One region of the Streptomyces sp. NPDC046831 genome, then DNA from elsewhere that is predicted to be linked to it. Evidence: riboswitches for the same ligand, from Rfam matches in the RefSeq annotation. Region 1 holds a riboswitch; each other region holds the start of a gene.

What was found. Region 1 has a riboswitch for cyclic di-AMP ahead of ABZ920_RS09000 (NlpC/P60 family protein). Riboswitches for the same ligand answer to the same signal wherever they lie in the genome.
Positions count from the first base shown of each region.
Region 2: linked by a shared signal. The riboswitch ahead of ABZ920_RS10410 (M23 family metallopeptidase) and the one ahead of ABZ920_RS09000 (NlpC/P60 family protein) in region 1 are both predicted to bind cyclic di-AMP.
Region 3: linked by a shared signal. The riboswitch ahead of ABZ920_RS13435 (NlpC/P60 family protein) and the one ahead of ABZ920_RS09000 (NlpC/P60 family protein) in region 1 are both predicted to bind cyclic di-AMP.
Region 4: linked by a shared signal. The riboswitch ahead of ABZ920_RS20445 (C40 family peptidase) and the one ahead of ABZ920_RS09000 (NlpC/P60 family protein) in region 1 are both predicted to bind cyclic di-AMP.

Region 1 covers NZ_JBEYXZ010000007.1:15,616-19,093, reverse strand. The annotation lists gene pcrA (DNA helicase PcrA) at 1-1,762, opposite strand, end outside; cyclic di-AMP (ydaO/yuaA leader) riboswitch at 2,121-2,284, shown strand; gene ABZ920_RS09000 (NlpC/P60 family protein) at 2,292-3,470, shown strand.
Region 2 covers NZ_JBEYXZ010000008.1:118,867-122,344, reverse strand. The annotation lists gene ABZ920_RS10415 (pitrilysin family protein) at 1-778, shown strand, start outside; cyclic di-AMP (ydaO/yuaA leader) riboswitch at 1,000-1,161, shown strand; gene ABZ920_RS10410 (M23 family metallopeptidase) at 1,174-1,932, shown strand; gene ABZ920_RS10405 (GntR family transcriptional regulator) at 2,141-2,836, shown strand; gene ABZ920_RS10400 (HPr family phosphocarrier protein) at 3,187-3,468, opposite strand.
Region 3 covers NZ_JBEYXZ010000012.1:76,703-80,180, reverse strand. The annotation lists gene ABZ920_RS13435 (NlpC/P60 family protein) at 87-2,009, opposite strand; cyclic di-AMP (ydaO/yuaA leader) riboswitch at 2,117-2,288, opposite strand; gene ABZ920_RS13430 (pyridoxamine 5'-phosphate oxidase family protein) at 2,695-3,120, opposite strand.
Region 4 covers NZ_JBEYXZ010000024.1:5,281-8,758, reverse strand. The annotation lists gene ABZ920_RS20455 (helix-turn-helix transcriptional regulator) at 1-394, opposite strand, end outside; gene ABZ920_RS20450 (ATP-binding protein) at 607-1,065, shown strand; gene ABZ920_RS20445 (C40 family peptidase) at 1,693-2,166, opposite strand; cyclic di-AMP (ydaO/yuaA leader) riboswitch at 2,170-2,351, opposite strand; gene ABZ920_RS20440 (hypothetical protein) at 2,721-3,029, opposite strand; gene ABZ920_RS20435 (ATP-dependent Clp protease proteolytic subunit) at 3,037-3,478, opposite strand, start outside.

The DNA.
Region 1 (3,478 bases):
GGTCGGTGGACGCCTGCAACTCGGCCAGGTAGCCGGTGCGTTCGAGGACCGCCTCCAGGACCGTGGCCGGGCCGGCGCCCGACTCGACGATCGTGCGCAGCTCCTCCATGAGCGTGTTGAACCGCTTGACCGCGTTCGTGGAGCGGGCCGCCATGCCGTACGCCTCGTCGACACGGCGCAGGGCCTGCGGGAAGCTGATCTTCTCGCGCTGGGCGAGGGCGTCGATCATCGCCTCGGCGCGGTCCCCGATGCCCCGCTTGGGCACGTTGAGGATGCGGCGCAGGGGCACCGAGTCCTCGGGGTTGGCCAGCACCCGCAGGTAGGCCAGGACGTCCCGGACCTCCTTGCGCTCGTAGAAGCGGACCCCGCCGACGACCTTGTAGGGCAGGCCGACGCGGATGAAGACCTCTTCGAACACCCGGGACTGGGCGTTGGTCCGGTAGAAGACGGCGACGTCGCCGGCCTTGGCGTCGCCCGCGTCGGTCAGACGGTCTATCTCGTCGGCGACGAACTGGGCCTCGTCGTGCTCGGTGTCCGCGACGTACCCGGTGATCCGGGCACCGGCGCCCGCGTTGGTCCACAGGTTCTTCGGGCGCCGGGACTCGTTGCGCTCGATGACCGCGTTCGCGGCGGACAGGATCGTCTGCGTCGAGCGGTAGTTCTGCTCCAGCAGGATGGTCGTCGCGTCCGGGTAGTCCTCCTCGAACTGGAGGATGTTGCGGATGGTCGCGCCGCGGAAGGCGTAGATCGACTGGTCGGCGTCACCCACGACGCACAGCTCGGCCGGCGGGACGTCGTCCTCGCCCGGGGGTACGTCCACGGGGTGCTCGGAGGTGCCGACGAGCTCCCGCACGAGGGCGTACTGGGCGTGGTTGGTGTCCTGGTACTCGTCGACGAGGACATGCCGGAAGCGGCGGCGGTAGTGCTCGGCGACGTCCGGGAAGGCGCGCAGCAGGTTGACCGTCGTCATGATCAGGTCGTCGAAGTCGAGGGCGTTCGCCTCGCGCAGCCGCGACTGGTACAGGGCGTAGGCCTGGGCGAGGGTCTTCTCGAAGCCGTCGGTGGCCTGGGCGGCGAAGTCCTCCTCGTCGATCAGCTCGTTCTTGAGGTTGCTGATCTTGGCGCTGAACGACTTCGGCGGGTAGCGCTTCGGGTCCAGGTCGAGATCGCGGCAGACCAGGGCCATCAGGCGCTTGGAGTCCGCGGCGTCGTAGATCGAGAAGGACGAGGTGAAGCCGAGCTTCTTCGACTCCCTGCGCAGGATGCGGACGCAGGCGCTGTGGAAGGTCATCACCCACATCGCGCTCGCACGCGGGCCGACGAGTTGCTCGACGCGCTCCTTCATCTCCCCCGCGGCCTTGTTCGTGAAGGTGATCGCGAGGATCTGGCCGGGGTGGACGCCCCGCTCGGCGAGCAGGTAGGCGATGCGGTGCGTGAGCACACGGGTCTTGCCGGAGCCGGCGCCGGCCACGATGAGCAGCGGCGAACCGGCGTGCACGACCGCGGCGCGCTGGTTGTCGTTGAGCCCCTGCAGGAGCGCGGCGGCGTCCACGACCGGACGCGGGGCGCCGTCGCGGTAGTACCCTCCCGCGCTCCGGCCTGCGCCGTCCCACCGGTCCGGCGGCACGTCGAACTTCCCCCCGAACAGATCGTCCGGAACCGGTTCCGGAGCGTGATCGTCCTCGGGCGGCGGGGGCTCCTCCTCGTGGCCCCGCGGGGCCTGGAGGTCGGCCAGGAAGCTGTCGTCAAAGAGGCTGCTCATCGCTCTACGAGTCTAGGGCTCCGCACCGACAACCCGTCGCCGCCCTGAAACATCGCCCGCTCCGGCCGGCCGGTGACCGTCCACGACCGACGACGACCGACCGCGATCAGGTCATATCGGTGACCGATCGAGCGCGATAGGTCATGACTGCCCCCACCCGGCCACGGCCGACCGACCGGAAGATCTCCTCACCGAGCGAAGCCGGACGATCACCGGAACGGCGAACGCGCGCCGGGTCACGAAAATGTATCGGGCATATCGTGCACCAACCTTCACAACAGCCACACCAGTTGGCTAGCGTGCCGTCGGGCCGTACGACCCTCTCCGGCGAACGTCGCCGGCCGTGCGGCCTCCGCCGAGTCCGGACTCGCCGCCATGCGGGCCGGAGCCGGGGACCCACACCGAACCCCGGGGTGAATCGGTCCTCCGCACCTCCACGCGAGCACGGACCGTAGGGCAACCCTTCCGAACCACCCGCCCGAACCCGACAGCTAACCCGGTAGGCGGACGATGGAAGGAGTCGCCTCCCTTGGCGTCGCACCGCAAGACGCGTCCCACGGGTACGGGTGTGGCAGGCATACGCACCCCCGCCCTGGCCACCGCCGCCCTCACCTCGGTGGCCCTGCTCGCCCAGTCGGCCAACGCCGCCCCCGCCGACGACGACAGGCCGAGCATCGAAGAAGTCGAGAAGAAGGTCGACGACCTGTACCGCCAGGCCGAGTCGGCGACCGAGAAGTACAACGCGGCCAAGGAGAAGACCGGCAAGCAGCGCAAGCGCGTCGCCACTCTCCTCGACGACGTGGCCAAGCGCACCGAACGGCTCAACAGGGCACGGGAGCGGCTGGGGTCGTTCGCGGCCGCCCAGTACCGCACCGGAGCCTCCGCGCCCGACACCGCAACCTTCCTGCTCGCGAACACGCCCCAGGACTACTTCGACCAGGCGCAGCTGATGAGCAGGCTGACCGAGCGTCAGAAGAGCATGGTCGACGACTACGTCACGCAGCAGTCGGCGACCATGGAGAAGCGGCGGGAGGCCACCCGCAGCCTGGAGACGCTGACCGAGTCGCAGGGCGACATCAAGACGGCCAAGATCACCGTCCAGCGGAAGCTGGCGGACGCGCGCGAGCTGCTGGCGACCCTGAACGCGCAGGAAAAGGCGAGGCTGGCGGCCCTCCAGGAGCAGCGGCAGCAGGAGGCCGCCCGCAAGGCGGCGGAGCTGGCCCGGCAGCAGGCGGCTCAGGCGGCGGAGCAGGCCGCGCGACAGGACGCCGGCACCTCGGGGCCGGGCGCGGAGCCGTCCGGGAGCCCGACGGGGCCGACGGGTTCCTCGACGTCGGACCCCTCCTCCGCCACCAAGGCCGACAAGGCCCTCGCCTTCGCCCGCGACCAGATCGGCAAGCCGTACGTCTGGGGCGCCACGGGCCCCGGCTCCTACGACTGCTCCGGACTCACCCAGGCCGCCTGGAAGGCCGCCGGCGTCACCCTGCCGCGCACCACCTACGACCAGGTCGACGCGGGGACGACGGTTCCGCTCTCCCAGGCCCGGCCCGGGGACCTGGTCTTCTTCTACGACGACATCAGCCACGTCGGCGTCTACATCGGCGACGGCATGATGATTCACGCCCCGAAGCCCGGCGCCTACGTGCGGGAGGAGTCCATCTACTACGACGGCGAGTCGGCGATCCACAGCGTGGTGCGCCCGGCCTGACCGGCGGC
Region 2 (3,478 bases), on a different contig from region 1:
CCGCCCCGCCACGGCCACCGTCGTGGTCGTCGGCGACCTCACCGGGGTCGACCTCGACGCGCTGCTCGGCGAGACCCTGGGCACCTGGACCGGCTCACCGGCCGAGCCGCGGCCGGTGCCGCCGGTCACCGCCGACGACACCGGCCGCGTGGTGATCGTGGACCGGCCCGGCGCCGTCCAGACCCAGCTGCTGATCGGCCGGATCGGCCCGGACCGGCACGACCGGGTCTGGCCCGCCCAGGTGCTCGGCACCTACTGCCTCGGCGGCACCCTCACCTCCCGCCTGGACCGCGTCCTGCGCGAGGAGAAGGGCTACACCTACGGCGTGCGGGCGTTCGGCCAGGTGCTGCGCTCGGCCCCCGACGGCTCGGGCGCGGCGATGCTCGCGATCAGCGGCAGCGTCGACACGCCGAACACCGGCCCGGCCCTGGACGACCTGTTCACGGTGCTGCGCAAGCTCGCCGCCGAGGGCCTCACCGACGCCGAGCGCGACACCGCCGTGCAGAACCTCGTCGGGGTGGCGCCGCTGAAGTACGAGACCGCGGCGGCCGTGGCGGGCACGCTCGCCGACCAGGTCGAGCAGCACCTGCCCGACGACTACCAGGCGACGCTGTACCGGCAGCTCGCCGCCACCGGCACGGTCGAGGCCACGGCGGCCGTCGTCAACGCCTTCCCGGTGGACCGCCTGGTGACCGTCCTCGTCGGTGACGCGGCGCAGATCAAGGCGCCCCTCCAGGACCTCGGCATCGGCCCGGTCTCGGTGGTGACGGCCGACTAGAAGCGCGTCCCCCGGTCATGGCGGGCCGGGGGAGCACGCGCGCGGGGAGCCCTGGTGACCGGAGTGTCACCAGGGCTCCCTGTTGTCCGAATTGAGGGAGAGGCTGCCTGTCTGCGCTGTGGCGTGCGCTACAAAACCCGTCTTCCGTTTGGGAATTGAAGGCGGGCCCGATTAGCGTCATGCCGGCTGTCCGTCAGGCAGTGCGCCGCACCCGCGGCACCGGACAGCCATCGCCGAGTCCCCGTACGGCGCGAGCCAGGGGAGCCGGGGACCCACCGTCCCTGGGGTGAATCGGACGCCCGCGCCTGGTGCGAGGGGGCCCGTAGGAGACCTTCCTGCTCCGAACCCGTCAGCTAACCCGGTAGGCGAGAGGGAAGGAAAGGACCAGCCTGTCCATGGCGTTCAGCCGTGCCACCGGCAAGCACCGCCGGCCCAGCCGGGTACACCGCACCACCGCCCGCGCGGCGGGTGTCGCGGCCCTCACCACCACCGGCGTCCTCGGCGGTCTCGCCGCCGCCCCGGCGCTGGCTACGGAGACCCCCAGCCCGGAGGACACGGGCCTCACCCCGGTGGTCACCATCGGCGACTCCGTCGCCGCGCAGATCGACGCCCAGGCTGCCGCCCAGCAGCAGGCGGCCGAGGAGAAGGCGGCCGAGGAGGCCGCCCGCCTGCGGGCCGTCGAGCTGGCGAAGAAGGAGCGCGAGGCCAAGGAGCGGGCCGCCAGGGAGGCGGAGCGCCGGCGCCTGAACATGTTCGTCCTGCCGATCTCCGGCTCCTACGTCTCCACCGGCTACAAGACCGGCGGCAGCCTGTGGTCGTCCGGCTCGCACACCGGCATCGACTTCCACGCCGCGAGCGGCAGCACGGTGCACGGGGTCGGCGCCGGCACCGTCGTCGAGGCCGGCTGGGGCGGGGCGTACGGCAACCAGGTCGTGATCAGGATGGCCGACGGCATGTACACCCAGTACGCCCACCTGTCGTCGATCGGCGTCTCGGTGGGCCAGCGGGTCGTCCCCGGCCAGCAGATCGGCGTCTCCGGCGCCACCGGCAACGTCACGGGACCGCACCTGCACTTCGAGGCCCGTACGTCCCTGGAGTACGGCTCCGACATCGACCCCGTGGCCTATCTCCGCAAGCACGGCCTCGACGTCTGACCCCGCGAACGCCCCGAACACTCCGAACGCCCCGGCTGCCCGGCCGGGGCTTCGTGTTTTCCGGACGTCCGTCGTGCCCCGCACGTCCGCTGTCCGGGAACGTGCACGGATTTCGTCGCGCCGTCGGAAATTCCGGCCCGGTGCCATAGAGTCACGGAACAAGCGTCCAGCGTCGGCGTTTCACGGCGGAATCGAGGCGGAGGTCGGTATGCGTATTCCGGCGCACTCGGTGTGCACCGCGATCCGGGACGACATCGTCGCCGGCATTCACCGGCCCGGCGGCCGGCTCACCGAGGAGGTCCTCGCGCGCCGCTACGGCGTCTCGCGCGTCCCCGTGCGCGAGGCCCTGCGCACGCTGGAGGCGGAGGGGTTCGTGGTGACCCGGCGGCACGCGGGCGCGTGCGTCGCCGAGCCGACCGAGCGGGAGGCGGCGGACCTGCTGGAGATGCGCGCGCTGCTGGAGCCGCTGGGGGCCGCCCGGGCGGCGCAGCGGCGCACGGAGGCCCATCTGAAGGTGCTGCGCGGCCTGGTCGGGCTGGGGCAGGAGCGGGCCGGGCGGGGCAGCCGGGAGGAACTGCGCTCGCTGGGCGGCTGGTTCCACGAGACGCTGGCCCAGGCCTGCGGCAGTCCCGCGCTGACGTCGGTGCTGACCCAGCTGCGGCACAAGATCGCCTGGATGTACACGGTGCAGGCGCCGGCCGACCCCGTGGAGTCCTGGGCGCAGCACGGCGCCATCGTGGACGCCGTCGCCCGCGGCGACGGGGAGCGGGCGCGGGCGGTCACCGCCCTGCACGCCGAGCGCGCGGCCGCCGCGCACCGGCTGCGCGTCCCCGGGCGGCACGAGGGCGCCGCCCGCGTGAGGACCTCGCAACGGCCCGTCAACATACCGGGTCCCCGTAATTAACAGGAGGGCCGTATACAGGACGTGCAAGAAGAGGCAATTCGACGCGGGTGGAATTCCGGGCTGCTCATCTCGCGCGCCCGCGTATGAGCGGCGGCGGCGTGCCGTGCGGAATTCCGGACGGGGAATACCCGGTGAATGCACCGCTTCCCGGACCGCGCCCGAATGCTCCGGAGCGCCCGGAACGAGGACGGCCCCGAAGCGCCCGGGCCGGTACATGCCCCCGAGTGTCCGGACCGACGAGCAGCGCGGGAGTGTCCGGAACGGCGCATTCCCTGTAGCGCAGGAGCGGCGAGGCCGCGCCGCCCGTGCACGGGACGACGCGGCCTCGCCGCTGGAACGAGCCAATCCGGTCAGACGGTCTCGGGAAGCTCCTCGAGACCCTCGGCCACCAGCTTGGCCAGCCGGTCGAGCGCGGCGTCCGCGCCGTCGGCGTCGGACGCGAGGACGATCTCCTCGCCGCCCTGGGCGCCCAGGCTGAGCACGGCCAGCATGGACGCCGCGTTGACGGGGGCGCCGCCCGCCCTGGCGATCGTCACGGGGACGCCCGAGGCCGTGGCGGCCCGGACGAAGATGGAGGCGGGGCGGGCGTGGAGGCCCTCGGCCCAGCCGATGTTGACGCGGCGCTCAGCCATGCGATGCTGC
Region 3 (3,478 bases), on a different contig from region 1:
CGCGCGGGCGTGTCAGGAAACACGCTGCGGTAGTGGACTGCCCGGGGGTACCCGCCGTCCCCGCCGGGGCGGGGACGGCACGGGCCTCAGGCGGGACGCACCGCGCTGTGGACGGCCCGGGCCCCGGCGAAGAAGACCGACTCCTCGCGAATCGGCGCCCCCGGGCTCGGCGCGTGGATCATCAGGCCGTTGCCCGTGCACAGACCGACGTGGCTGACGTCGCCGTAGAAGAGGATCAGGTCCCCGGCCCGCATCTCGGCGAGGGCCACGGGCGTGCCGCAGCCGGCCTGGCCGGCCGCCGTGCGGGGCAGGTCGACCCCGGCCGCTCTCCAGGCGGCCTGGGTGAGGCTCGAACAGTCGTAGGAGTCCGGCCCGGTCGCACCCCAGACGCACGGCTTGCCGACCTGCGCGCGGGCGAAGGCCAGCGCCTTCGCCGCCTTCCTCTCGTACGCCGTACCCCCGACGTCACCGACACCGAGCGGGGCGGCGGTGGTGGGGACGACGGGGGCCCCGGGGCCGGGGCCGGCGGCCGGGTCCGGGTGGGCCGGGACGGTGGGGAAGGGCGCCGTGGTGGTGGGGGCGGCTGGCGGGTCCGGGTAGGTCGGGACGGTGGGGAAGGGCGCCGTGGTGGTGGGGGCGGCTGCCGGGTCCGGATAGGTCGGGACGGTGGGGAGGGGCGCCGTTGTGATGAGGACGGCGGCCGGGTCCGGGTGGGCCGGGACGGAGGGGAAGGGCGCCGTGGTGGTGGGGGCGGCTGGCGGGTCCGGGTAGGTCGGGACGGTGGGGAAGGGCGCCGTTGTCATGAGGACGGCGGCCGGGTCCGGGAGGACCGGGACGCCGGGGGAGGGGGCGGTGGCCGGGTCCGGCCAGGCCGGGGAGGCTGCCGTCGTCGAGGCGGCGGCCGGATCGGGGAAGGGCGGGACGGCGGGGAAGGGAGCCGTGGTGTCGGGGGCCGCGCCGGTGGTGGGGGTGGCGGCCGTGCCCGGCTGGCCCGGGCTCACCGCCGTGCCGGACCAGTCGGCCCGGCCCCCGTCGGGGGCGTTGCCCGGGCCGGAGGCCGCCGGCTGCCCCGTCCATTGTTCGAGCAGCTGCTGAGAGGTCAGCCGGGACGCACTGGGGGCGTCCGCGTACCAGATGGCGCCGGCCGGCCCGGCTCCGGTTCCGGTCGCCGGGCCGCTTCCCCGGCCGGCCTGCCGGGCCAGCAGCCCGCGGGCCTGGTCCATCTTCCTCTGCAACCGCTCCTTGGCAGAGCTCGGCACCTCGGGCCGCGGCCGGGCGACGGAGGGCGGCCGGGTCGCGGCGGCCTCCGGCCGCGTCCCGGCGGTGGCCGCGACCGTCGGCGCCGGCTCGGCGGCGACTCCGGCCCACGGGGCGGGCGCGGGCACGGGGGTGAGGAGGTCCGCGGAGGTGAGGAGCTCGGGGGCGAACCGCGCCGGTGCCACGGCGGGTTCGGCGGCCGGCTCCGGCATCACCAGTGCAGTCGAGACCGTCGAGACCGTCGAGACCGTCGAGGTCATTGAGCTCGTCGAGGCCGTCGACGCCGTGAGGTCGGGGCCCGCGGTGAGCTCTCGTGCGGGGGGCACGGCGACGGGTCCGGCCGGCAGGCTCGGGAGGCCGGCGGCCGGTGCGGCGGCCGGCTCCGGCAGGGCCGGTGCCGTGGCGGACGGTCCGGCCGGCAGCGCGAGCCTGTCCCGCGTGTCCGACGCGGGCCCGGAGGCGGTCAGTTCACCCGCCGGGCGCCTCGCCGGCGCCGCGGACCGGGAGGCGGCCGGGTTCGGGCGGCGGTCGGCGGGCAGGACGGCCGGGACGGTCGGCCCCAGTTGCGCGCGCGCCAGGTCGAACCACTGCCTGGTGACGCTCTCCAGGGCCGGGTCCCGTCCCGCCGAGGAGGTGTCGCCGGGCGCGGAGTCGACGCGGGTGCGCCGTGCCCTGCTCCTCGCCCGGGTCGCGTTGTAGTTCCCCGTGGCCGTCTCGGCCTGGTCGTACAGGGCACTGACCCGCCGCTGCACCTCTTCACGGCTGGGTCCGTCACCGCCCGTTGCCGAGGCGGAGTCGCGCGCGCCGGGGAGGCCACTGCCGGCGGGGCGCGAAGGTCGTTCCGGCGCCAAGGAAGACGTACTCCTTCCGCGGACCGCCTACCGGGTCGGCAGTCGGGTTCGGGCGGTCGCTTCGGAAGGTGTGCCCTACGGCCCCGCCCTGCCGGGCTGTTGAGCCGATTCACCACAAGGTCGGTCGGGTTCCCGGCTCCGGTGGCCACGAGGGCGCGCCGGACGCGGCGGAGGCCACGCGATCCGGCGGGTTCGCCGGAGGCAATCGTGCGGCCCGGGCGTCAACTTAGCGAACATGTGTGCCTGGTGTGAAGGTCGAACCGCGACGGGACCGATGCGGGTTCGTTACCTGCCTGCCTGCCTGCCTGCCTGCCTGCCTGCCTGCCTGCCTGCCTGCCTGCCTGCCTGCCTGCCTGCCTGCCGGGCCGTTCCCCGCCCCGCCCCGCGCAGCGCCGGGCCGCCGGGGCCGTGCCGCGTGCGGCACGGCCCCGGAGACGGGGCGGCGAGCACGGGACCCCGGGCGGCCCGGCGCTGTGCGGGGCCGTACCGGCTCGCGTACCGTCGCGTCGCCCGGCTGCACGAGCCCCGGCCCCGCGGCCCCTGCTCCCGCCGCGCCGGGGCCGCGACAGGGAGTCCCAGGCGGCGGTCAGACGGACCCGAGGTCGGACGACACCCAGCGTTCGGGGCGCATGCGGACGACGACCTGCTCGCCGTGGTTCTTCCAGGCGAAGTCGACGTAGGCGTCGACCTTGTCGGCCGGGAGGTAGCGGGCCGAGATCTCCCGGAGCTGCTCGATGGTGGCGGGTTCCGTCCCGACGACCGGGCCCTCGACCGACACGTACCGGATCGTGGGTTCGACGCGGTCCACCATCAGGGTGAACCGGCCCGCCGCACCGATCAGCCGGTTCTTGCGGGAGTCCTTGCCGGTCAGGATCCAGGCGATGCCGCCCGGCGCGTACTGGTACCAGATGGGCACGGTCAGCGGGGCTCTGTCCGCTCCGGCGCCGACCGCCAGCGCGGCGACGTGCGGCTCGGCGAAAAACTTCTCACGCTCTTCGCGGTTCAGGGCCATACGGGTCTCCTCCAGCGGTGCCGAAGCGGACGTCTTCGCCATCCGTGCCCCGTCTCGGCGCCCGTGGCACTCACCGGTGTTCCGCGCGCCCCGCTCGGCCCACCCCGTCACCCGGCCGGACGAACGAATCACGCCACTTCCAGCGGGCTCCGGCGGCGCCGGGAGGCGGCGACGTGGCCCGAACGGCCCTGTCGGGTACCCGCAGAAGCACCGGAGGGTGGGACATGCGTACCGCAGGACATCGCCCCGCCCCCGCCCGCCGCGCCTTCGACCACCGCCCCGCCGGCAGCCCGACCCCCGTCCGCCGGCAGCCCGACCCCCGTCCCGCCCCGCCGCCCGGAACCGGCGCGGCCCTCCC
Region 4 (3,478 bases), on a different contig from region 1:
CGTACTCGGGCGTCTGCAGCAGGCCGGGCACGACCGAGGTCTCCAGCGTGCGCATGGCGCTGGCCTGCGACTCCAGGCTGATGAAGTCGCGGTAGGTCGGCGGCAGGACACCCCGGTAGGCCTGCCACCAGTGGTGCCGGCCTGCGCCGTCGTGCGAGCCCGCCAGCACCGTCAGCAGCTCGCGCAACCGGGCGTCCTCGACGGCGTAGGCGTCCAGGAGCAGCCGCACGTCGGCCGGCTTCACACCGCTCGCGCCGGTCTCGATCCGGCTGACCTTCGACTGGTGCCACCCGACCAGGCCGGCCGCCTCTTCGCTCGTCAGGCCGGCCGCGGTGCGCAGGGCGCGAAGTTCGGCGCCCAGCTTCCGGCGGCGTACCGCGGGACCGTGCTGCATGGGCTACTCCCTATCCCCTCCGCGCCGCCCGAATACGGTCTGCCGTCGCAGAGTTCACCGCTTCGAGCGACAGATATATGCATATCTCGGTGGAACGCCGTCGTGGGCGACGCGGTGATGGCAGTCTGACGACGAGGCACCAGTCCGGGACCGTACTCGAACCATCCGCTCCGTGTCGGTCTGCGGTCGCGCGGGAAAGGGATGACGTCGCCATGGCAGACCATCTGGAAGCATCCGTCACTCTGCCGAGCGAACCGGTCTCGGTGTCGGCGGCCCGCAGCTTCGTCGCGGACACCCTGACGGAGTGGGGCCTGCCGGCGGAGGCGGACACCGCCGACACGGTCCGGCTCATCATCTCCGAACTGGCCACCAACGCCGTCCAGCACACGTTCGGTCAGTCGCCGACCTTCACGGTCGACCTCCTGCTCGACCGCGACGAGCAGTTGCGCATCGGTGTCACCGACAGCCACCCCCGGTTCCCGAAACGGCTCCCGGGCGCCGTCCAGCAGGACAACGGCCGGGGCATGGTGATCATCCGGTGGCTGACGGCCGAGTACGGGGGCCGGTTCAGCGTCAGACCCACGCGCGAGGGCGGCAAGACCGTCTGCATCGCGCTGCCCTGGCCGGTGCTCACCCCTCCGGTCACGGCGGCGGGGCCGCCGGAGCCGTAGGGCTGCCCGGTGGGCCCGCCACCGCCGGGCGGACGGCCCGGGGGCCGCGGTCCCGCCGCCGGGCCGCGCCAGCCGCACGAGCCGCGTCGGCCGGAGGCGCCGTAGGGGCCGGGCAGCCGCCTGGGCTGCCTCAGCCGCACGGGCGTTGTCGGCGGGCCTGCCCTCGGCCGCGTCGGCCGGAGTCGCCGTCGGGGACCGGGCGGCCGACCCGGGCCGCGTCAGCCGTACGGCCCGCGTCGGCCGGCCTGGCCTCGGCCGCGTCGGCCGGAGTCGCCGTCAGCGAGCAGCTGCAGCCGCAGTGGACCGGACCGTTGCCGGCCGCCTCAGCGCCGACGGGTTCCTCAGAGCCGCGTCGGCCGCAACGGCCCGTCCGGGACCGCGTCGGCCGCAACGGCCGGCCCGGGGCCGCGTCAGCCGGGTCCGCCGTCGGGGGCAGCGCAGCCGCAGCGCGCCGCCCAGGAGGGCGGGACCGCACGCCGCGGCCTCCGTCGGGCGATCGCCGTGCGCGGGGGCCCGGTCACGGGACCGCGGCTCGCCGGCCGGGGGCGGGGCGGTGCGTCAGGGCACCGCCACCCGGCCCGGCCGGCCCGACGGACCCGGCCGGCCCCTCGCCCCCTGCGGGCCGGGTCAGCCGACCCGCCCGTACCAGACGCTCTTCGTCCAGATCTTCTGCAGCCGCACCACGTCTCCCGTCTTCGGGGCGTGCCAGATCTTGCCCTTACCCGCGTAGATGCCCACGTGGTACACGTTCGAGCCCGAGTGGAAGAACACCAGGTCTCCGGCCCGGCGGCTCTTCGCGGAGATGTGGCGGCTCTTGTTGTACTGCTGGGCCGCCGTACGGGGCAGCTTCTTGCCCGCCTTCTTGAACGAGTACAGCGTGAGCCCCGAGCAGTCGAAGCGCCGCGGACCCACGGCCCCGTACTTGTACGGGGAGCCCTTCTTGGACGCCGCGATGTGCAGCGCCTTCGTCGCCGACGTGGCGGCCGCGGCCTCGGAGGCGACACCGGGGACCACGATCGAGCCGCCGACGGCGGCGATGGTCAGGGCCGAGGCCGTGCCGGCCCGGGCCATGAGCGACGGGACACGATTCAGCGCAGTCATGCGCAACCCTTCGTCAGCCGCCTGTGAAGGATGACCTGTCGGATTCGGGCTGGCGAAGTAGCCCGGCCGCGTTGCCGCGGCTTCACCCCAAGGGCTGCTCGGCCCGGCCATGACATGGCCGTTCCGGCGACCCGTCGTACTTGGGTCCTCCACTCCTGCCGATCCACTTCCGTCGACCGGTCATCCGGGCGGCGGCAGGACTCGGCGTCCGCCCGGACCGCCCCGCCGTTGTGGCGGGGGCTTGTCGTCAGACACGGATCTTGGCTCACGGATGTCCGAAAATCCCAACGGAACCGGGGATTTGTGTTGTTACTCACCACTCACCCGTTCGGGTGGACACCCCACCGATCGAACGTCTGTCGCGGGTCCCGACGAGTCCCGGACCTGCGGCGGAACGCTTCATTCCGACCAACGGGCAGGCGCTGTGCGCAACTCGGACAGCCCTTGGAGAGGAGCTGGAAGTCGACCGGAAGGGCGTAGGCCGTTCGGCTCGTTCTGCGGCGGAACCGTGCCCTCCGTCGACGGCGAGGAGGGAGCGCGTCGGTGGTACGGCGTCAACTTCGCTGCGCCGGCGGGACGGTGACACGCGCCGTGCGCCGCTCCCCGTCCAGCACCCGCAGCGCCCGTGCCAGGGTGGTGGAGTGCAGCTCGCTCTCGCCCCGCTGGTGCATCAGGCTGAGCGCGTCCCGCAGCCCGGCTGCCTCGCGGACGAGCGCCTGAGCAGCCCTCAGGCCGCGGTAGGTGCTCCCCTCGCGGGCGGGGTTGATCCGGCCCAGCAGGTCGGCCACGCGGAGGTAATGGTCGATCAGCTCGCCCTCGGCGTGGGTCAGGGCGGGCATCGGTGGCAGCTCGGGCGGCAGCACGGGCGCGTCACCTCGCACCCGGTGCGGCCTGCGGGCCCCTGTGGCCGGTGACGACGCGGTCGACCAGCCCGTGCGCCGGCGCGGCCGGCGCGTCCAGGACCGTTTCCCGCTCCAGGTCCGCGCTCACCTGCCGCGGGGCCCGCCCGGTGTGCCGCACCAGCATCTCCTCCAGGCGTGTCCACACGCGCGCCATCTCCTCCGCCCGGGTGGTCAGGCAGGACGTCCGCCCCCGCAGCGGCTCGGAGACCGGCGGCTGGCCGAGGGTCACGCGGGCGCCGGGCAGGACGGACCGCTTGCCCGGAGTCCCCGCGGCCGGCAGGACGGCCGCGTACCGGTCCGCCCGGCCCAGGCAGGTGGTCGCCACGTCGCAGCCCACGTACCGCATCGTGTCGTAGATCGCCGCCATCGCGCCGAACGCGCCGCCGGGCGAGTTGACGTACAGCGCGATG